Regions from separate parts of the Kurthia sp. Dielmo genome, predicted to be linked through region 1. Evidence: riboswitches for the same ligand, from Rfam matches in the RefSeq annotation. Region 1 holds a riboswitch; the other holds the start of a gene.
The links. A riboswitch is a leader RNA that binds a small molecule or an ion and turns the genes downstream of it on or off. The one in region 1 is predicted to bind FMN.
Positions count from the first base shown of each region.

Region 2: it holds a riboswitch for FMN, as region 1 does, so the genes downstream of both, KTHG_RS03685 (ECF transporter S component) here and ribE (riboflavin synthase) in region 1, are expected to answer to the same signal.

Region 1 is NZ_HE578958.1:153,488-158,024, forward strand. It holds gene KTHG_RS09355 (FusB/FusC family EF-G-binding protein) at 1-603, opposite strand, end outside; gene KTHG_RS09360 (hypothetical protein) at 776-1,147, opposite strand; gene ribH (6,7-dimethyl-8-ribityllumazine synthase) at 1,506-1,973, opposite strand; gene ribB (3,4-dihydroxy-2-butanone-4-phosphate synthase) at 1,966-2,586, opposite strand; gene ribE (riboflavin synthase) at 2,598-3,227, opposite strand; FMN riboswitch at 3,392-3,507, opposite strand; FMN riboswitch at 3,622-3,737, opposite strand; gene KTHG_RS09380 (hypothetical protein) at 4,030-4,233, shown strand.
Region 2 is NZ_HE578956.1:679,170-683,706, forward strand. It holds gene ccsB (c-type cytochrome biogenesis protein CcsB) at 1-305, shown strand, start outside; gene KTHG_RS03670 (response regulator transcription factor) at 373-1,092, shown strand; gene KTHG_RS03675 (ATP-binding protein) at 1,082-2,872, shown strand; gene KTHG_RS22105 (GNAT family N-acetyltransferase) at 2,973-3,131, opposite strand; FMN riboswitch at 3,369-3,502, shown strand; gene KTHG_RS03685 (ECF transporter S component) at 3,678-4,262, shown strand; gene KTHG_RS03690 (hypothetical protein) at 4,317-4,535, shown strand.

The sequences.
Region 1 (4,537 bases):
TAGCACCTTATAATCGGTCACATGTGCATTGCATTTTTCAGGATCATCACAAATATAATTACTATAAGATGTGTACCGATCTTCATTTCCTTTTACCGTTGCCGTAAATAAATGAACTGGTCCATGCTGATTACAAATTGCACAAATGCCTTTCGTATAATATTGTGGCTGCGATATACCACGCAACGCTATAAATGTGCCATCTTTTTCAATGACAATATATTGGCGATGTGTTCCTTGATCTGCCCATGATAAGTAACTAATACCGTGCCAATCAATGGTTTCAAGTTTCGGCAATTTTAATTTTTTATCTTTACGAAATAGTTTTTGCAGTCCTTTTTCAGAAATTGCTTTAAATGGAATCGTATAAATTTTTAAGCTCTCAATAAAAAGCTCAGCATCCGTACGATCAGAAATTTGGGTAACAGCACGCAAAATTTCTTCTGTCGCTACAGGGAGTTTTTCTTTTAGTTCAGCAACTGCAATACCTTTTACTGCACTTAGTATTTCCGGGTCTTTTGATAACGATTTCGAGTTTAAAATTTTATTTACTTGTTGCTCAATCAAGCGTACATTAGCTACTGTTAAAATTGGATTTATCATCATTATTCCTCCGTTTGTCTAGGCAATTGGTTTATGGTCCAAAGCCGAACGGAATTGGACCGCATTAGCCCACTTGAGAGCAGGCATGTATTGTACAAGCCATGTCAGATTCCTCCTACACTTTCATTAGCCTCATTATAGCACAAAAAAGAGTGGCCAAAGCCACCCTCCATTAGTCATTTGTCCAGTCATCATCGCTCATAAATGACTCGGCTAAACTTTGTTTTTCTCGTACAAACTCATGAATGGTCCGTAAAAACATATCCATGAGGCGTGGACCTAATATATCATTAAACCACAAGTAGATTTCATAATCATCGGTGCCATATGGCGTCGCATTAATAAAAAACGTTGTATCACGCTCCTTATTATGTACGATGTCGATATCAAACTGTGTAATTTCAAAATGCTCCGCTCGGATACCTAAACTCGTTAAATCAATTTCAACTTCTGTCGACCACGTATCGTACTTGTCCCCGGTTTCTCGGTTCATCAAGCAAACTTCCGTATTCTCTAGTAAATGTTGTAATGAATAATATTCCATATGACTACCTCCAATTCATTTGATATTGTTTTCATTATACATGATGGAAATTTTTTTACATAATAGAACACTTCAATATGTCTCTAGTCTTGTCTTTAGAGCTCTTTCCTTTATTTTCTTTCATATAATAATTCTTCACAGCAAACCTATTACTAGCTTTTATTTTTTATTCGCTTAATAAGTCCTAAGAGATTTTAAAGGAATACAAAGAAGACAAAAACGGACATTCATATTACAATGCCCGTTTTTTTGTGTTTCTTCTATATATATTATATAGTCAATTTTCTAAACTTAGATTATTGCATCCATTCTTTTGACGTATATCTATAATTAGCTATTAAACGTTAAAAGAATTATATTATTTTAATAATGTTGTTAAGTTTGCCATTTCAATTGCAGATATTGCCGCATCATATCCCTTATTACCAGCTTTTGTGCCCGAACGTTCAATTGCTTGTTCAATCGACTCTGTTGTCACAATACCAAAAATAACGGGTATACCAGTTTGTAATCCAACTTGCGCAATACCTTTTGCTGCTTCATTACATACATAATCATAATGTGTTGTAGAGCCACGAATAACCGTACCTAAGCCAATTACTGCATCATACTCGCCTTTTTCTGCTAATTTTTTTGCAATAAACGGCACTTCAAATGCTCCTGGCACCCATACCGTGTCAATATCTTTATCTTCAACACCATGACGTAAAAGCCCGTCCATTGCCCCATCAACTAATTTTGAATTAATAAATTCGTTGAAACGACCAACAACGATTCCGATTTTTAACCCTGTACCTACTAATTGTGCTTCGATTGTTTTACCCATGTGTAACCAGCTCCTTTTGTTGTTTTACATATTCGACTAATTGCTCAATAGAAATTAATGGACAGTTCATCATTCTTGAAATGCGTTCAAGCTCTGGCAGGCGTGCCATATGACCGTCTGCACTCATGATTTCACAAATAATGCCGGCTTCCTTCACACCTGCAAGCTTCGCTAATTCAACGGCTGCTTCAGTATGACCACGGCGTTCTAACACTCCGCCATCTTTTGCAATGAGCGGAAAAATATGGCCAGGACGACGGAAATCTGTTGGCTCATCACTACCAATCATTTTTTCAATTGTTAATGCACGTTCAAATGCACTAATCCCTGTTTCGGTTTCTTTATAATCAATACTTACTGTAAAAGCAGTACCATGATTGTCTGTATTATTCGTAACCATTGGTGTAAGTTTTAGTTTTTGTGCAATCGATGTCGAAATTGGCGTACAAATCAAGCCTTTACCGTATGTAGCCATCGCATTGATTGTATCTGGAGTCACATATTCTGCCAATGCAACAAAATCGCCTTCATTTTCACGATCCTCATCATCAACAACAATAATCATTTTCCCTTTTAGTAATTGTTCAAGTGCCTCATCAATTGTATGTAGCATGTCGTTCCCTCCTAATAGCCATGATGCGCTAAAAAATCGCGTGTTAATGGCTTCTGTTTAGCTGTCAGTTTTTCGACGTATTTTGCAATTACATCATTTTCAACATTAACGATAGCACCTTCTCGCTTTTTGCTAAAAATCGTTTCCGCATAGGTGTGAGGAATAAGTGATACCGTAATTCCGTTTTCACGAACATCAAAAATCGTTAGACTTGTACCATCAATTGTAATCGAGCCCTTTGGAATACAGTAATGTGTCAGTTCAGCATCCATTCGTAAATCAATATAAACGGCATTTGATACTGTACGTTTCTTCGCAATGGTTGCGATACCATCAACATGACCCGAGACAATATGACCACCAAATCGACCATTTGCCTGCATGGCACGTTCTAAGTTAACACCATCACCCGATGCTAGCTTTGCAAGACTTGTTGCATGAAAGGTTTCCGGCATGACATCTGCTGTAAAGGCTATTGATGTGAAAGCTGTCACCGTTAGACATACACCATTGACTGCAATACTATCGCCAATACGCACATCCTCTAACACTTTCTTTGCCGAAATCGTTAATGCTAATGCTTGTTGCTGTCTAGAAATTTTTTGCACGTTCCCAACTTCTTCAATAATTCCTGTAAACATGGCTCATTCTCCTTTCTAAACCAAATAAATTGGTTTTATCGGATAAATGAATAGAGGGGTACTACGAACAAACTTTTGGGCATTTAAAAAAGGAACCTCACGTAATAGCGGGGTTCCTTGATTTATGCGTCGACAAACAAGCGTACAATTGTACACTTTTTCTGCGCATTCTTCTCTCATCCAGACTATACTGTCGGCCCTGGAGTTTCACCAGATCCTGCTCGAAAGCTCGCGGGCTATAACCGCCGATTGGGAATTGCACCCTACCCCGAAGAATTGCTATGTAGTTTTAAAATTAAAAAATCCCGTCTGGTATTCTAACCAAGCGGGGTTTACATTTTACGATGCTCAAATAAACCATAGTGAAACGCTGCTGCGCACCATCGTCATGCATCGATTCCTTCTCTCATCCAGACTATACTGTCGGCTCCGGAATTTCACCGAATCCTGCTCGAAAGCTCGCGGGCTATAACCGCCGATTGGGAATTGCACCCTACCCCGAAGGAAGTTATTCATTTATGGGATTGATTGTAGCACTAATTTTTTCATTTGACTACTAAAAATAAAAATTCAGAAAATTAAGGTCTTGTTTTCAGTGTTAAAAACTTGCTTTTCCCTTTATTATTTAAATCTTTTTGACCTATAAAACAACATATTTTATTTTTGTGAAATACATTTTTTTATTATTTAAATCGCATTTAATTAGCCTTAAGAATCATTTTTAATAAATAAAAATGAGTTTAAAGTTTTACAATAGTGAGATATTTAAGTTTAAAAGACTATCTAGTCAGGAGGAATTTTTATGACATTAAAAAAATATTTAAATATTGGTTCAATTGGAACTATCATTTTAGCTCTTATTTTAGCTATTTTTGGTAGTATCTTTGTAAAAAATAATATAGAAATGCGAAACATATTACTTAATAAAGCAGAAATTGAAGTGCTCGAAACATCGCTAGAATCTGAAAATGAATACTTATCTTCTCAAATACGCTTATATGTGTAAACAGGAAATAAACAATTTAACGATAAGTATGAAAAAGCCCTAGAAGCAAATTTATTTGGTAAAGTTGAAAAAGAACTTAGTAAATTAAATGTACCTACTACAATTACTTCTCAGCTGACAACCATCCAATAAAAATCAAATGAATTAGCGGATATTGAAATTCAAGCTTCTGATTTTCACACGAAAGGTGATCAAAAACAAGCTTCTACATTATTATTTTCAAATGAATACGAGCAAAAATTCACAGAATCGAAGGTTTATTTAAAACCTTTGAAAGTGACTTGGCTAGGTTTATTCAAGAAAA
Region 2 (4,537 bases), on a different contig from region 1:
CCCTACTTGATGAAATAAGTTATCGCTCAGTATTAATCGGTTTTCCGGTCTTTACACTCGGCGCATTAATTTTTGCGATGATTTGGGCACAGGAAGCCTGGAGTCGTATGTGGGGATGGGACCCGAAAGAAGTATGGGCGCTCATTACGTGGCTCTATTATGCCGCCTTTTTACATGTACGCCTATCGCGTGGTTGGGAAGGGAAACGCTCAGCTTGGCTAGCGGTTTTAGGCTTTGCGATTATTATGTTTAACTTAATTGCGGTTAACTTAATTATTGCAGGGCTGCATTCCTATGCCGAGTAGATGATTTTCTTTTCATTTTGAAAGGGTAATTGTACAATAGAAGTAACGCAATCTAGGAGGGATCAGCTTGGAAGAGCAAATTAGAATTTTAGTCGTGGACGATGAGGATAGAATCCGTCGTTTATTGAAAATGTATTTAGAACGAGAAGGATATGAGGTGGACGAAGGTGAAAACGGTGTGCAAGCTGTTGAAATGGCTTCAGCCCGTGATTATCATGCCATCGTGTTAGATATTATGATGCCAGAAATGAATGGCTTAGAGGCGTGTGCCGCAATCCGCGAAACACAAACAACGCCAATCGTTTTACTGACAGCTAAAGGGGAAGAAGCAAACCGTGTCGAAGGCTTTGAAACAGGCGCTGACGATTACATTGTGAAACCATTTAGCCCACGTGAAGTCGTGTTACGTATTAAAGCGATTTTACGCCGTTCTGCTACAACATCGCCAATTTCAACAACGGCTTCATCAAAAGATTTAGTCGTTTTTAAACATTTAACTATCGACCATGATGCGCACCGCGTGACAGCAGATGGTACCGAAGTAAACTTAACACCGAAAGAGTATGAGCTACTATACTTCTTAGCGAAAGCACCGGACAAGGTATTTGATCGTGAGCAACTGTTAAAAGAAGTATGGCATTATGATTTCTTCGGCGATCTTCGTACAGTAGATACGCATGTGAAACGTTTACGTGAGAAATTAAATCGCGTATCTGAAAGTGCAGCGAAGATGATTGTTACAGTATGGGGCGTTGGCTATAAATTTGAGGTTGTAGATGAAGATTAACGTTTGGAATAGTATTGTCGGGAAGCTATGGGGAACCATATTGCTTCTCGTTTCATTTGTACTGTTTGTTTTTACAGTACTGATGCTTGAATTTCTAAACAACTACCATACACAGCAAGCTGAAAAAAACTTAAAGCAAGAGGCGGCCGTCGTCGCGCGTATTATGGACGACCACCACTATTCCGTAAAAGAAACAAAAAGTATTTTATCGGATATTATTAGTGACGAAACGAATGCACTCGTTGCTGAAAAACAAGGTGATGTCGTCATTTCACTACAGTCTGGTGAAAATCGACAAGCCATTCGAGATGAAATTACACAGTCGGCGAAGTTAAATAAGGCATTTACATCAAAGACACCGGTTATTAAAGAAATGATGCTGCCATCGTCGACTGAAAAAAATAAAAAAGAATCGTATATTGTGATGGCGTATCCAATTGAAACGACATCGGCTGAGCATGGCGTCATTTATATTTATCAAAGTCCAGATGCCATTCACCGTACGACCGAGCAGACGACAAAAATTGTTTTCTTAGCAGCAGCGATTGCGCTCGTTTTGACGACGCTATTTACGTTCTTCCTATCATCGCGTATTACACGTCCGCTACGAAAAATGCGTGAAGCGGCGTTTGATTTAGCGAAGGGGAAATTTGATACGAAGGTGCCCGTTTTTCAAAACGATGAGATTGGGCAGCTTGGCACAGCCTTTAACCAAATGGGTCGTCAGCTAAAACATCATGTTGAAGTCATTAATCAGGAGAAAGAACAACTCTCAAGCATTTTGACATCAATGACCGATGCGGTAATTACGTTTAATAAGGACCGTACTGTGTTATTAAGCAATCCACCAGCGGAGCTATTGCTACAAGATTGGTTCCTAAATAAAGGCAGCGATAGTGAAAAGCCACTACCAATTGAAATCTATCATATGCTTGACCATGTGCTTGAACTTGAGGAGCAGTTAGAAGAGGAGCTTGAAATTGATAGCGTGTATTACATCATTTCGATTAGTCCTCTTTATAGTGCGAGCAATAAGGTACGTGGCGCGGTAGCGGTCATTCGTGATCAAACAGAAGAGCATCGCCTTGAAAAACTGCGCTCCGATTTTATTGCCAATGTATCGCATGAGCTACGAACACCGATTTCGATGTTACAAGGCTATGCAGAGGCAATCGTTGATGACATCGTGCAAGATGAGCAAGAGCAAAAGGAAATCATCCGTATTATTTACGATGAATCACAGCGCATGGGCCGTCTTGTAAATGATTTACTGGACTTAGCACGTATGGAATCAGGGAATATTACATTATATGAAGATGTTTTCCCAATCAATCCAACCTTTGAGCGTATTACGCAAAAATTTGTGCAGCGTGGTCGTGAAAAAAATATTGATGTATCGTTTGAATCTGCGTTTACGAATGAGGCGACGCTACTTGTCGACCAAGACCGCATTGAGCAGGTGCTGACGAATTTAATCGATAATGCTATTCGCCACACGCCAAATGGTGGGCATGTGAAGGTGCTTGTTGACCAACAAGTGAATTTTGCGCGTATTCGCGTGCAAGATGACGGGGCAGGAATTCCAAAAGAGGACTTACCGTATGTTTTTGAGCGCTTTTATAAGGCGGATAAAGCACGTACACGCGGCAAGGCGGGCACAGGACTTGGGCTTGCCATTGCGCGTAATATTGTCGAAGCACATAAAGGTCGTATTTTAGTTGAAAGTACGGTCGATGTAGGCACGACATTTATATTCTATTTACCATTAGAACAAATATAAAAACACGAGTAGCGACAAAATCGCTACCCGTGTTTTTTTATAATTTTTTTTAAAATGCTCAGAGCCAGTCTGTGGGAAATGTCGCCGTACATACACTTCCTTAAAGCCGAGCCAGCGCTTCCGCTTCTATTAAAAGCGTTTCACCATATCCTTTTTTGCGGTAATGTTCATCAACGATTAAATAATCAATTAGCATCCACTGACCGAAAATCTCGCCCGCAAGCCCGGCAATGAGCTGTTCGTTGTCGCAAATCGTAATTGTAAAGTCACGCTGCGTGCCTCGGTCGAGATAGCATCATTATGTGCGCAGTTTTTGGTGAATGTTCTCGCACATCGTGTCATTTCTTTTGATTGAAATAAACGGGTTTATTCAATTACCTCGCGCAAGGTATACCCGAAAGTTTAAGTCTTAAAAAAATTATCTCGAATTTAAAGTAGTTGCACTTTACAAATTCCAAGTTGTTATGTATGATAAAAGTGTAAAAATAATAATATGATTCATCTTCGGGGCAGGGTGTAATTCCCGACCGGCGGTAAATAAACAGTATTGTTTAAAGCCCGCGAGCCGTAAAACGCTGATTCAGTGAGACTCTGGAGCCGACAGTATAGTCTGGATGGGAGAAGGTGAAGGTACAGCACTTAAACGAGCAATTTTGCTCATTAGGTCGCTTATTTGACGATGCCTTATTCTCCCTTATGTTGCGACTGCACATAAGGGTTTTCTTTTATAAATGGCAACTACAAGTAAGTAAGCTGCATCTTTCCTTTTTGTGAAGTGAATCGCACAGAAGGAGTGCTTTGACAAATGAAAAACACGAAATTACAAAAGATGACAGCCGTTGGGATGCTGTCAGCAATCGCAGCATTACTCATGCTGTTCCAATTCCCACTACCACCGTTTCCAGCCTTTTTGCAAATTGATTTTAGTGACGTGCCAGCATTGCTTGCAACCGTTACATTAGGACCCGTAGCCGGTATTGGCGTTGCGTTCTTTAAAAATGTCATCAATTGGTTTATGCAAGGAAGCCCAACAGGTGTACCAGTCGGACATATCGCAAACTTTGTAACAACGTTATTATTCATCATGCCAGTGTACTTCATCCAACGTCGTATGAAATCGAGAAAGGGCTTAACATTCGGTTTAGTGACAGGAACAGTAACAATGGCAGTAGGCATGAGCTTACTAAATTACTTCGTATTTATGCCGATGTACAACTATTTCCTAAACATGCCTGTTGATACAGGTGCTGTTTTAGTGAAATCAATCGCAATTGGGATTTTACCATTTAATATTTTAAAAGGTGTTATCCTAACGGTTGTTGTCATGGTATTATTTAAAGTGTTACACACATGGATTGAAAAACAACAACGCTTGCACTTAAGTAAATAATCAAAAAGAGAGTCGTTACTACGGCTCTCTTTTTTACATAATGGGGGAATTCGCTTGGTAACCGGTATACGCTATAGTTTACTAGTGGGACTTATTCTTTTTATTGTTGTTGATGTGTTTTTAGAAAAACCGCTTATTACTCAATCGATTGAATGGATCGTCTTTGTTGTGCTGCTCTTTTTAGCAGTAGAGGCATGGATAAAGCATTATCGTTTCATTACCATTGCCTTCATGGTGTTAGCGCTAGCACTTTTCTTTTTAAAATTAGTGTAACG